DNA from 3 places in the Caballeronia sp. AZ7_KS35 genome. Region 2 is predicted to be linked to each of the others. Evidence: predicted binding sites of a transcription regulator. Region 2 holds the regulator's gene; each other region holds the start of a gene.

Region 1 (4,159 bases), on a different contig from region 2:
CGTGACGATCTGGCGCAGCGGCTCTTCCATTGCGCGCAGAACGATCTTGATACCAGCGTCCTGGTCTGCGTTCGCGCCCTTCAGCCCGTCGATCGCCTTGCGAGCGCGGATCAGCGCAACGCCGCCACCTGCCACGATGCCTTCTTCCACAGCTGCGCGCGTTGCGTGCAGTGCGTCTTCGACACGTGCCTTCTTTTCCTTCATTTCGACTTCGGTCGCAGCGCCGACCTTGATCACCGCAACGCCGCCGGCCAGCTTGGCCACGCGCTCTTGCAGCTTTTCACGGTCGTAGTCCGACGTCGCTTCTTCGATCTGCTTGCGCACTTGCTTCACGCGAGCTTCGATGTTCACGGCTTCGCCAGCGCCGTCGATGATCGTCGTGTTTTCCTTGCCCACTTCGATGCGCTTCGCCTGGCCCAGTTCAGCCAGCGTTGCCTTCTCGAGTGTCAGGCCGGTTTCTTCCGCGACGACTTGACCGCCGGTCAGGATCGCGATGTCTTCCAGCATGGCCTTGCGGCGGTCGCCGAAGCCCGGAGCCTTGACAGCAACCGTCTTCAGGATGCCGCGGATGTTGTTGACGACCAGCGTAGCCAGCGCTTCGCCTTCGACGTCTTCAGCGATGATCAGCAGCGGACGGCCAGCCTTCGCGACTTGTTCCAGAACCGGTAGCAGATCGCGGATGTTCGAAACCTTCTTGTCGTGCAGCAGCACGAACGGGTTTTCGAGGACGGCGACTTGCTTGTCCGGGTTGTTGATGAAGTACGGCGACAGGTAGCCGCGGTCGAATTGCATACCTTCGACGACGTCCAGCTCGTCTTGCAGCGACTTGCCGTCTTCGACGGTGATGACGCCTTCCTTGCCGACCTTGTCCATCGCTTCAGCGATGCGCTCGCCGATCGACGTGTCGCTGTTCGCCGAGATCGAGCCGACTTGCGCGATTTCCTTGTTCGTCGTGCAGGGCTTGCTGATCTTGCGCAGTTCTTCGATTGCTGCAGCCACGGCCTTGTCGATGCCGCGCTTCAGGTCCATCGGGTTCATGCCCGATGCGACGTACTTCATGCCTTCGCGAACGATGGACTGCGCGAGCACAGTAGCGGTCGTGGTGCCGTCACCTGCGTTGTCGCTGGTCTTGGAAGCAACTTCCTTGACCATTTGCGCGCCCATGTTCTGGAGCTTGTCCTTCAGTTCGATTTCCTTCGCGACCGACACACCGTCCTTCGTGACCGTCGGGCCGCCGAAAGAGCGCTCGAGCACGACGTTGCGGCCCTTCGGACCCAGCGTGACCTTGACCGCGTTGGCCAGGATGTTCACGCCTTCGACCATCTTGGCGCGTGCGGAATCGCCAAAAGTGACTTCTTTAGCTGCCATATCCAAACTCCTTGATTCGATTCGGTTTGCTGGCTTCGCTGCGGCGCTCGGAGGAGCGGCTCAGGCAGACGAAGCCGAACGTGCAGGAAAGATGCTTACTTGACCAGAACGGCCATGATGTCTTCTTCGCGCATGACGAGCAGTTCCTGCCCGTCGACCTTGACGGTCTGGCCAGCGTACTTGCCGAACAGAACACGGTCGCCGACCTTCACGTCGAGGGCGATTTGCGCGCCCTTGTCATCGCGCTTGCCCGGGCCGATGGCCAGGACTTCGCCTTGATCCGGCTTCTCAGCGGCTGCTTCAGGGATCACGATGCCCGATGCGGTCTTGGTTTCCTGGTCCAGACGTTTGACGATGACGCGATCGTGCAAAGGACGAAGGTTCATACACACTCCTCTCTTGATTGAGACTGAAAACGCGGGAAAACCCGTCCTTTGAGAAGAGTCTCGCCGGACGGCAATCTTGTTAGCACTCTCGTGCAGTGAGTGCCAATTATATGGAGCGACTTTGACAATTTCAAGGACGCGAAGGTCGGGAAAACGCTTAAGCAGCCTGGCTCTTGAAAAACGGCACTGCGTCCATAGGCGGGAAATCAGCTCAATCGAAATCACAAACCGATTGACAGAATTAATGTCGATTCGACAAAAGTGATTTCGTCGGATTAGGGTTTTTCCTAGGTCGTCCGGAGCCTAGACTGCATCTCAACGACGATGCAACGGAAAGACACACACTCCGCCGCGACGTTCCTTAAAACAGCATCCGGAGGTCATCATGTTCAAGTTCAAATCAATCGTTCCCGCCATCGCCATTGCAGCCGTACTCGCCGCGCCGGCTTTTGCGCAAGCGCGCGAAGACGGTCCTGCCACCCGTGCGCAAGTGCGCGCCGAGCTTGTCCAGCTCGAACGCGCCGGCTATAAGCCGATGGCCGATCAAGCTACGTATCCCGCCGAGATTCAGGCTGCCGAAGCGCGCGTGGCCGCGCAACAAAGCGCATCGAACGCGTCGTTTGGCGGCGTGAGCGATGGCGCGTCGGCATCGGGGAAACCGGCGCGCGTCGGCTTTTTGAGCCGTATCGTCCGTCCCGCCGCCGATGCCAATCCGGTCGACTTCAATCGTCCGTAAGCGAAACGCAAAGCGGCGCGCGACGCCGCATCCGACGAAGCCCGGCCTCGCGTGCCGGGCTTTTCGCTTGCTGAAGGAACTAAGACCTATGCTTTTTCGTCGGTGATACCGCTGGCACTACAATCTTCACCTGCTTCTCTTCGTTCCTCTCGCTCTCCGTCTTAAGCCGCTCATGTCATCTCTCGCATCGTCGCGTCTCGTGTTCGTGTCGCTCGCGCTGACCGCCCTTGTCGGGTGCGGCGGCCGCGCCGCCACCACGCCGAGCTATCAGCAGGAGCTGTTCAGCACCGGCGTAAGCCCGTTCGCGCACAATTTCGACGCCACCGTCAACGAAACCTGCGAGGCCGCGCGGCGTGCGCTGCTGTCGCAAGGCTTCCTCACGACGATGGGCCAGCCCGACACCGTCGACGCGACCAAGAATTTCCAGCCGAGCGCCGAAACGCACGTCGTCGTCTCGTTCCACGTCGTATGCACGCCCGGCGAAAACGCGACGAACCAAAGCATCGCGTACGTGAACGCCGTGCAGGACGGCTATGCGCTCAAGAAGAGCGACACGTCCGCGAGCGTGGGCTTGAGCGTGCTCGGCTCGCTGTCGCTGCCGATCCGCTCGAACAGCGACGCGATGGTCAAGATTTCCAGCGAGACCGTGCCCGCCGGCAAGTTCTATGACCGATTCTTCGGTCTGATGGGCCACTATCTGAACACGGTGCCGCGCAGCGCGCCCGTCGCCGGCGACGAAGTGAAAAGCAAGCCGCTCGCGCCGTCGATCATCGTGAGTTCGCCCGAGCTGACGCCGACGCCCATCGTCGTGCAGGCGCCCGCCGCCGCGACCGCGATCCAGAGGCCGGATGCGGATGCGGCTGCGGCTGCGCCTGCGCCTGCGGCTGGCGCGTCGGAAGTCCCGGCGGCGTCGGCGGCCGCAGTGCCTGCGGCCACCGTGACGCACTGAACAGTCAGTTCGGCACGTTGACGATGCCGCCCGCCACCGAGATCGCGTTCGCGCCGGGATCGGTCGCGATGGGCGGCAGATTCGACGTCGTGAGGGCGGGCGCCGAACCCGCCTTGCCGCCGCGCGCGACCGTTCGCACCACCTGCGACGGCGGCAGCGGCGCGTTGTTCTTCAGGTGGTTCCACATCAGGTTGAGCGCCTGAATGTCGTAGTAGTGGACCGGAATGAAGCGCGTGTCGAAGCCCGCCACGCTCAGGAACGCGTCGAAGTGCTGACCGTTCGTGATCTCATACAGTGAAAGCTGGCTCTTGCTTCCCTCCGCCACGCGATTCGCACCCAGATACGGCCGCGACGCATGATTGATCGGCACGAGCGCATCCGCCCGGCCCTGCACGATGATCGCGGGCTTGCCGCGCAGATTCGCGTTCACGCGGATCGCATTGACGCTGCCCGCCATCGTCGCGTTGCCGTTCGTCCATAACGCGCGCAGGCAGGCGGCGCCCGCGTAGCTCGCATCGGGCGTCGCCAGCCGATGATCCGCCGCGCCCGTCGTTCCCGCGTTGTAGACCAGGTTGATGCCGTTGGTCGGCGGCACGCCGTTGCCGTTGCCGAAGATCGTCGGCATCGGCGAGACGAGCGGCGTGACGCCGGCCGCGCCCGTCGCCGCGCTGGTCGTGCCGAAGCTGAACTCGCAGAGATTGTCGAGCACGCTCGCTTTCA
Region 2 (4,159 bases):
CCGGGCCGCGCACATCGCATATCCCGAGCACTTCGACCTGCCACACCAGCCGTTCGATATCGATCTCGACGATATCGCCGACGCGCACGTCCTTAGACGGCTTCACATTCGCCCCGCCGATCTTCACGCGGCCTTTCTCGACCGCATCGCTCGCGAGCGAACGCGTCTTGAAGAAACGCGCTGCCCAAAGCCACTTATCGATGCGCAAACGCGCGCCAGGTTCCGTCGAAATCTTGTAGTTCATGGGTGAATGCCTGAAAAAGCCGCGCTCAGGCCACTGCGCTGAGCGGCTGCACAGTCTGCACGGGCCATCCCTGAAGATGTTGCGCGGCGATCTCGCCCAGTGCCTTGATCCACGCGGGCGCTGAGTTCAGGCAGGCAATCCGGTGAAAATGCTTGCCGCCCGCCTTCAGAAATTCGTCGCGCACCTCGATGCCGATTTCCTCGATCGTCTCGAGACAATCCGCCGTGAAGCCGGGACAGAACACGTCCACACGAGAAACGCCGCCCGCGCCGAGCTCCGCGACCGTCGGCGCGGTGTACGGCTGAAGCCACTCCGCCCGCCCAAAGCGCGACTGGAACGTCACGCGGCATTCGACCGGCGTAAGCCCGAGCGCGGCCATGAGCAACGAACCGGTCAGCTGGCACTGGTCGTGATACGGATCGCCGAGATCCATCGTGCGCTTCGGCACGCCGTGGAAGCTCAGCACGAGCTTGTCGCCCGCGGCGAAATCCGGCTGGCCGTGATGCCGCCAATAGTCGCGCACCTGCTCCGCGAGCGCCGCGATATACGCCGGATGATCGGCGTAATGGCGGATCGTGCGGATTTCCGGCTGATTGCGCACGCGCTTGAGCGCGGCGAACGCGTCGTCGAACGCGGTGGCCGTCGTGGACGACGAGTATTGCGGATACATCGGCAACAGGAGAATGCGGTCGGCGCCTTCGAGCTTCAGCTGATTGAGCATCGCGCCGATGCCCGGCGTGCCGTAGCGCATCGCATAGTCGACGATGACGTGATAGTCGTTCGCCGCGAAGAGCCGCCGCAAGCCGTCGACCTGCTTTTCCGTATGCACGCGCAGCGGCGAGCCTTCGGGCATCCACACTTGCGCGTACTTCTTCGCCGATGCGCGCCCGCGAAACGGCAGGATCAGGCCGCGCAGAATGAATTGCCACACGAATGACGGAATTTCGACGACGCGCGGATCGGACAGGAATTGCGCCAGATACTTGCGCACCGCCCGCGGCGTGGGCGCGTCCGGCGTGCCGAGATTGATCAGCAGCACCGCGACGCGATGCGAAGCGCTGGGCTGCGAGGGCAACTCGAGGTCGAAACGCATAAGGGAAGCGAGCCTGAAGATGGTCGTCGGAAAAGTTGAGGACCATTATAGCGGCGCGTTTCCGGACGCATCATTGGCCGAACGGCCTAGTGGCGCGCTCTTTCGCGGCGCGCCAAGATGGCGTCACTGATGACTGAGCGACATCGACAGCAAACGCGCGGTGATATCGACGATCGGAATCACGCGGTTGTACGCCATGCGCGTCGGGCCGATCACGCCGAGCGTGCCGACGATCTTCCCGTTGACCTCGTATGGCGCCGTCACGACGCTCATTTCCTCGATCGGCACGAGATTGCTTTCTCCGCCGATGAAAATCTGCACGCCTTGCGCGTGACTCGATACATCCAGCAATTGCAGGAGGCTCGTCTTTTGGTCGAACAAATCGAAAAGCTTGCGCAGCCGCGCCATGTCGGACGAAAGGTCCGCCACTTCGAGCAGGTTGCGCTCGCCGGAAATCAGCACGGTGTCAGTGGGGTCCGTCTCGGCGGTGCTCGCGACCACGGCCGCCTGCATGAGCGCGGTCATGTCGCCGCGCAACTGATCGATTTCCTCGCGCAAACGGCGGCGTACTTCGTCGAAGGACAGGCCCGCGAAATGCGCGTTGATGTAATTGGAGGCTTCTACGAGTTGCGAAGGCGAATAGTCGCGTTGCGTGGCCATCATGCGGTTCTGCACGTCGCCTTCGGGCGTCACGATGATGAGCAGAATGCGCTTGTCCGACAGCCGCATGAACTCGATCTGCTTGAACATGTGGCTCCGGCGCGGCGTGAGCACGACGCCCGCGAACGAAGACAGATTGGACAGCACGCTCGCCGCCGCCGCGACGATCTTCTGCGGCTCCTCGCCTTGCAGGCGAGTCTTGACCGCGGTGGTCATGGCCTCGTCTTGCGGTGCTTCTACAGTCAGCATCGTGTCGACGAAGAGCCGGTAGCCGCGCGGCGTGGGAATGCGTCCCGCCGACGTATGCGGGCTCGCGACCAGCCCGAGGTCTTCGAGATCCGACATGACGTTGCGGATCGTCGCGGGGCTCAGTTCGAGGCCCGAATGACGTGATAACGTGCGCGAACCGACCGGCTGACCTTCGGCGATGTAGCGCTCGATCAACGTTTTGAGGAGGGTTTGTGCACGTGGGTCTAGCATGGGGAAATTTTAGCTCAACGTGTCGGATAGCGGCGAGCCGCGCCGGGTGGTCGGCATTCAACGTCCGCTCCATTCTAGCGACAAACGGCGAGCCTGCCCGCGTCATGCCGCACGGTCTCGTCGCGGCGCGCCCGGCGGCCATCGCCCACGGTTCTTTTCGCTCTCTGACTATGGTGTAATGCCGGCATGGAAATTGGCCAATTCAAGACCGTCGCCCTCGTGGGGCGCACCAACACGCCGGGCATCGAGGCGCCGCTGAGATCGCTCGCCGATCTCCTCAGAAGCCAGGGCTTCGAGGTCGTCTTCGAGGCGGGCACCGCGAAGGACGTCGGCGTGACGGAGTTCCCGGCGCTCTCCATCGCGGAGATGGGCGCGCGCGCGGACGTTGCAATCGTGCTCGGCGGCGACGGCACGATGCTCGGCATCGGACGGCAGCTCGCGCCGTATAAAACACCGCTCATCGGCGTGAATCATGGCCGGCTCGGCTTCATCACCGACATTCCGCTCAAGGCGATGCAGGAAATCGTCCCGCAAATGCTCGCCGGCCAGTTCGAGCGCGAGGAGCGCAGCCTGCTCGAAGCGCGCATCGTGCGCAACGACAAGCCGATCTACCACGCGCTCGCGTTCAACGACGTCGTGGTGAATCGCAGCGGCTTCTCCGGCATGGCGGAGCTGCGCGTGTCGGTGGACGGCCACTTCATGTACAACCAGCGTTCCGACGGACTGATCGTCGCGACGCCGACCGGCTCGACCGCCTACGCGCTGTCGTCGGCGGGGCCGATCCTGCATCCGCAATTGCAGGGCTTCGTGCTCGTGCCGATCGCGCCGCATTCGCTGTCGAACCGGCCGATCGTGCTGCCCGACGATTCGAAAGTGACCATTCAGATCATCGGCGGTCGCGACGTCAACGTGAACTTCGACATGCAGTCGTTCACCGCCGTCGAACTGAACGACGCGATTGAAGTGCGGCGCTCGAAGCATACGGTGCCGGTGCTGCATCCGGTCGGCTACAGCACGTACGCCACGCTGCGCAAGAAGCTGCACTGGAACGAGCATCCGTCGCAGGATTCGTCCGCTCTCTGATCTGCCAGAACTTCCTTCCCCGAAGCGTCCATGCTCCGTCATCTTTCCATTCGAGATTTCGTCATCGTCGCCACGCTGGATATCGATTTCGATCCAGGCTTCACGGTCTTTTCGGGTGAAACCGGCGCGGGCAAGTCGATCCTCATCGACGCCCTCGCGCTCACGCTCGGCGCGCGCGGCGACGCGAGCGTCGTGCGCGCCGGTCAGGCGCGCGCCGACATCACCGCCGAATTTTCGACGCATCCGCTCGTCGTGCGCTGGCTGGACGAACACGCGCTCACGCAGGACGCCGATTCGGTCATGCTGCGGCGGGTGATCGATTCGGGCGGCCGCTCGCGAGCGTTCATCAACGGCACGCCCGCGACGCTCGCGCAGTTGCGCGAAGTCGGCGAAATGCTCGTCGATATCCACGGCCAGCACGCGCATCAATTGTTGATGCGACCGGACGCGCAACGCGAACTCTTCGACACGCACGCGCAGTTGCTCGACACGGCCGGCGCGGTGAATCGTGCCTGGCGCGCGATGCGCGACGCGCAGCAAGCCGTCGAGACCGCCCAGAATCGCGACCGCGAGCTGCAACTGGAACGCGAGCGTCTCGC
Region 3 (4,159 bases), 170 kb from region 2:
GCGCACCGGCAATGTCGATCTCGTGACGCTCGCGATGAATCTCTACACGCAAGGCGTCGATCCGGGCCTCGATTTTTCCGATATCGACGCCGTGCGCCGCGTCGTCGAGCGCTGCAATCAGATTCCGGTGCATCCACGCCATCCGTACGCGGGCGATCTCGTGTTCACCGCGTTTTCGGGTTCGCATCAGGACGCGATCCGCAAGGGCTTCGCGCAGCGCGTGCCGGGCACGGTGTGGGAAGTGCCCTATCTGCCGATCGATCCGGCCGATCTCGGCCGCAGCTACGACGCCGTGATCCGCGTGAACAGCCAGTCCGGAAAGGGCGGTTCGACGTATCTGCTCGAACGCGGTCTCGGCTTCACGCCGCCGCGCCGCGTGCAGATCGAATTCAGCCACGCCGTCCAGAAAGTCACCGATGCATCCGGCGCGGAAATCAGCGGCGAAGCGATCTGCGAGCTCTTCAAGCGCGAGTATTTCGATGCGGGCGGGCCGGTATCGCGCATCGACGTTTCGACGCTTACGGTATTCGAAAGGCGCGTCGCATTACCGGCCGTAGTGGCTGCGACGAGCGGCGACGCTCACGCGCAGGCGGTCGCCGCCGCGCTCGGCGTGGACGCGAGCGTGAACTGGTTCGAGACGTCCGTGACGGCGAACGGCGACACGGCGGCGTTCGTCGGCTGTCGTGTCGGAGACGGGCCGACGCGCTTCGGCGTCGCGGTGCATGCGAATCCGGCGCTCGCGGTCGCCGATGCCGTCGTGAGCGCGGTCAACCGCTCCGGGCGCGTCGTGGACAACCTGCGGCAAGACGAAGCCGTGGAAGCGTGATGGGCGGCGCGCGTGGCTATTCGAGCGCCACGCGCGTCGCCTGCAGGGCGAGCAGCTGCCATTGGCCTTCGGTCTGCACATGGACGGCGGTGTAGGCGATCGGAAACAGCAGCGCGCCGTTCTTCGATTCCATCTCGATCAGCGCACGGCCCGACACGAGGCACGTATCGCGGCCGGCGGGCAGCACATCCTGCGACTGAATTTCGATCTGCCGATAGCGGCGGCGGCCCGCGGTGATCGCGTCGATGAACTGGCGCTTCGTCTCCCGCTTGCCGTTCGTGTGGACGTAGCTGACGTTCTCGGCCAGCAGCGCGTCCAGCGCCGGGCCGTCGCCCTCGACCATGGCACGGAAGCGATCGCGCTCGAGGCCGCGGATGGCCTCAATGGTTTTTGCCGGCATCTGTCGATTCCCCTTGTGTCGAGGAACCGATGCGCCGGCGCCTCGTCAGAAGTTGTATTGCAGATATAGCTGGCTGAAATTTATACCAGGATTCGGCTCTTTGATACCGCCGTTCGACAGATGCTGAAAGCGAAATCCCGCTTGATAGCTCTGCTTCGACCCGAAGATCATGCCGACGCCCACCATGTCCGCGAACTGGAACGCCGACCCGACGCTGAAATCCTCGGTGATGCGCGTGTGCGAGAGCAGCCGCACGCCGACGCCCGCCTCGATGAACGGCCGGAAGTAGCCCGAGCTCTTCACGAAGCGCAGCACTGGCGTAATGCCGAATTCCCATATGTTCGGATGCACGGCGTTGTCCTCGGTCGTGTGCCAGTAGGACACGTGACCTTCGCCGATGAGCGTGAAGTGAAAACCGCCGATCTCCCACCAGGTGAGGCCCGGATCCCAGGACAGGCCGAGATCGGCCTTCTTGATGTCGTGGTCGGCGACGCCGCCGGCGATCTGGACACCGAATCGGTCGGCATGAGCCGCCGCCGACGCGAGACCCAATGCAGTACAAACCGCCACGCGCACTAGCGGGCGGGGCCACGAACTCTTGTTTTTATGCATTTGCACCCCAATTTGCTCGGATAGCGGGTGTGTTTCGTAAATTGCTGTCGCTTGGCGATTCTAGTGACGTTTTAAAACATTTGCAGAAATCGCATCAGCGCGTCCCAGTTTGTAGAATTTTTGATCGCGACAGTGGGCAAGTAAGGTAAATCATGCGAAAACGTTTCAGCCTCCGGTAGTTTCTTCCGCTACTCGCGCAACAGTCCGTCCTATTGAACCCGCAAATTCGATAGTTTTTGTGGGAACTCCCACATTCCCCTCTGCTCTAACACTTAGCACTCGATGGACTGGAGTGCTAATATCGTGTCTGACTTGCCGCGGTCGTTAAGCGGCACGTGAATTGTTGATAAGGAGCTTATGAGCGTGACCAATGCGATGACCCTTCCGAATGTTGTGAGCTCGGCACCTGCCAAGGCATCTTCGGCAGGCGCGCTGACGTACGCACAGTCGTCGATGCTGACCGGCCAGATCGGCAACATCGATTCATACATACAAGCAGTGAACCGTATTCCGATGCTTTCGCAGGCGGAGGAACGACAGTACGCCACCGAATTCCGCGAGCAGGGCAACCTGAACGCCGCGCGCCAGCTGGTGCTTTCGCACCTGCGCCTCGTCGTGTCGATCGCCCGTAACTATCTCGGTTACGGCTTGCCGCACGCCGACCTGATCCAGGAAGGCAACATCGGTCTGATGAAAGCGGTGAAGCGCTTCGACCCAGAGCAAAACGTGCGCCTGGTGTCGTATGCGATGCACTGGATCAAGGCCGAGATTCACGAGTACATCCTGCGCAACTGGCGCATGGTGAAGGTCGCGACGACCAAGGCGCAGCGCAAGCTGTTCTTCAATCTGCGCAGTCACAAGACCAGCCATTCGGCGTTCACGCCGGACGAGATCGAAGGTCTCGCGAGCGAGCTGAACGTAAAGCGCGAGGAAGTCGCGGAGATGGAAACGCGCTTGTCGGGCGGCGATATCGCGCTCGAAGGCCAGGTCGAGGATGGCGAGGAAGCGTACGCGCCCATCGCCTATCTGGCCGACTCGCACAACGAGCCGACTAACGTCATCGCCGCGCGGCAGCACGACAGGCTGCAAAGCGACGGCCTCGCCGATGCACTCGAATCGCTCGACGAACGCAGCCGCCGCATCATCAAGGCGCGCTGGCTCGACGTGCAGGACGACGGCTCGGGCGGCAAGACGCTGCATGAACTGGCCGACGAGTTCGGCGTCTCGGCGGAGCGCATTCGCCAGATCGAGGCGAGCGCGATGAAGAAGATGCGCTCGGCGTTGCATGACTACGCGTAACAATTGACTGTGCCATTGCAGAAATTGCAAAGCCCGCCGTCGACGAGACGGCGGGCTTTTTCTTTGGCACTTCGCTGAAAACACAAACGGCGCCCGCGGGCGCCGTTTGTTATCGAGCTTCGATTACCGCTTCAGGCAGGCATCGGTGCAGCGCCGCCGCCGTTGCCGGACAAGCGCGTGGACAGTTGCGCCGCATAGCGCTGCGCCGCCGCGCCCACGACGATGTGGAACGTATCCGCCGACACCCACGCCACATCCAGCGACGACAAACGCTGACGATCCACCGACGACGGATCGCGCACGACCACGCGCAGGCGCGTCTGCGCAACCGCGTCGAGCGATACCACGTTGGTCGCGCCGCCGAACACCGCGAGCCAGCGGAACGGGTCCGGATCGAGCGGGCCGGGCGTCTGGTCGCCGCTCACCGCTGCCGCGACCGGTTGCGCCGGCGTCGACGATGCGGGCGTTGCGCCGCGCGTCGACGAATGCTCGAGTTCGCTGCGGATTTCATCGGCGATCAGATCGGCTTCCGGCCCGATGATCACCTGGACGTTGGTCGCGCCGCGCTTCAACACGCCGCGCGCGCCGATGCTCTTCAACTGCGGCTCCGACACCTTCTCCGAATCGACGACCGACAGACGCAGACGCGTCGTGCAGGCATCGACGAGCGTCAGATTGGATGCGCCGCCGAGCGCCGCGACGTACTTCGCAGCGCGCGTGTTCGACACGGCTGCTGCCGCGCCGGGCACGGGCGGAATCAGGCCTCCATCGACGGTTTGGGCCACGTCGGTTTCGGCGTCGGTCGTGGCCGGCTCGCGGCCCGGCGTCGCCATGTTGAACTTGCGGATAAAGAAGCGGAACAGGCCGTAATAGATGACGAAGTACACCGCACCGACCACGAGCGCCAGCCAGCCGCGCTGCGACAGACCGTAGTTCAGCACGTAGTCGATCGCGCCCGCCGAGAACGTGAAGCCCAGGTGGATGCCGAGCGCCGAGCAGATGGCGAGCGACAGGCCCGTCAG

The links. The regulator HrcA, encoded in region 2, represses chaperone genes, less so after heat shock. The targets are predictions, from matches to a motif close to TTAGCACTCNNNNNNNNNGAGTGCTAA.
Region 1: a site for HrcA is predicted at 1,834-1,860, ahead of NCT05_RS13835 (co-chaperone GroES). Genes of this name have one in related genera too.
Region 3: a site for HrcA is predicted at 2,111-2,137, ahead of rpoH (RNA polymerase sigma factor RpoH). Genes of this name have one in related genera too.

Annotation. Positions count from the first base shown of each region.
Region 1 covers NZ_JALQDV010000017.1:25,435-29,593, forward strand. Annotated here, with positions in the region: gene groL (chaperonin GroEL) at 1-1,368, opposite strand, end outside; gene NCT05_RS13835 (co-chaperone GroES) at 1,464-1,754, opposite strand; gene NCT05_RS13840 (DUF4148 domain-containing protein) at 2,140-2,490, shown strand; gene NCT05_RS13845 (DUF2242 domain-containing protein) at 2,663-3,439, shown strand; gene NCT05_RS13850 (D-(-)-3-hydroxybutyrate oligomer hydrolase) at 3,444-4,159, opposite strand, start outside.
Region 2 covers NZ_JALQDV010000001.1:633,065-637,223, reverse strand. Annotated here, with positions in the region: gene NCT05_RS03055 (RNA-binding S4 domain-containing protein) at 1-244, opposite strand, end outside; gene hemH (ferrochelatase) at 270-1,337, opposite strand; gene hrcA (heat-inducible transcriptional repressor HrcA) at 1,461-2,477, opposite strand; gene NCT05_RS03040 (NAD kinase) at 2,664-3,560, shown strand; gene recN (DNA repair protein RecN) at 3,591-4,159, shown strand, end outside.
Region 3 covers NZ_JALQDV010000001.1:464,436-468,594, reverse strand. Annotated here, with positions in the region: gene leuA (2-isopropylmalate synthase) at 1-826, shown strand, start outside; gene NCT05_RS02280 (nuclear transport factor 2 family protein) at 843-1,226, opposite strand; gene NCT05_RS02275 (acyloxyacyl hydrolase) at 1,272-1,838, opposite strand; gene rpoH (RNA polymerase sigma factor RpoH) at 2,202-3,137, shown strand; gene nagE (N-acetylglucosamine-specific PTS transporter subunit IIBC) at 3,269-4,159, opposite strand, start outside.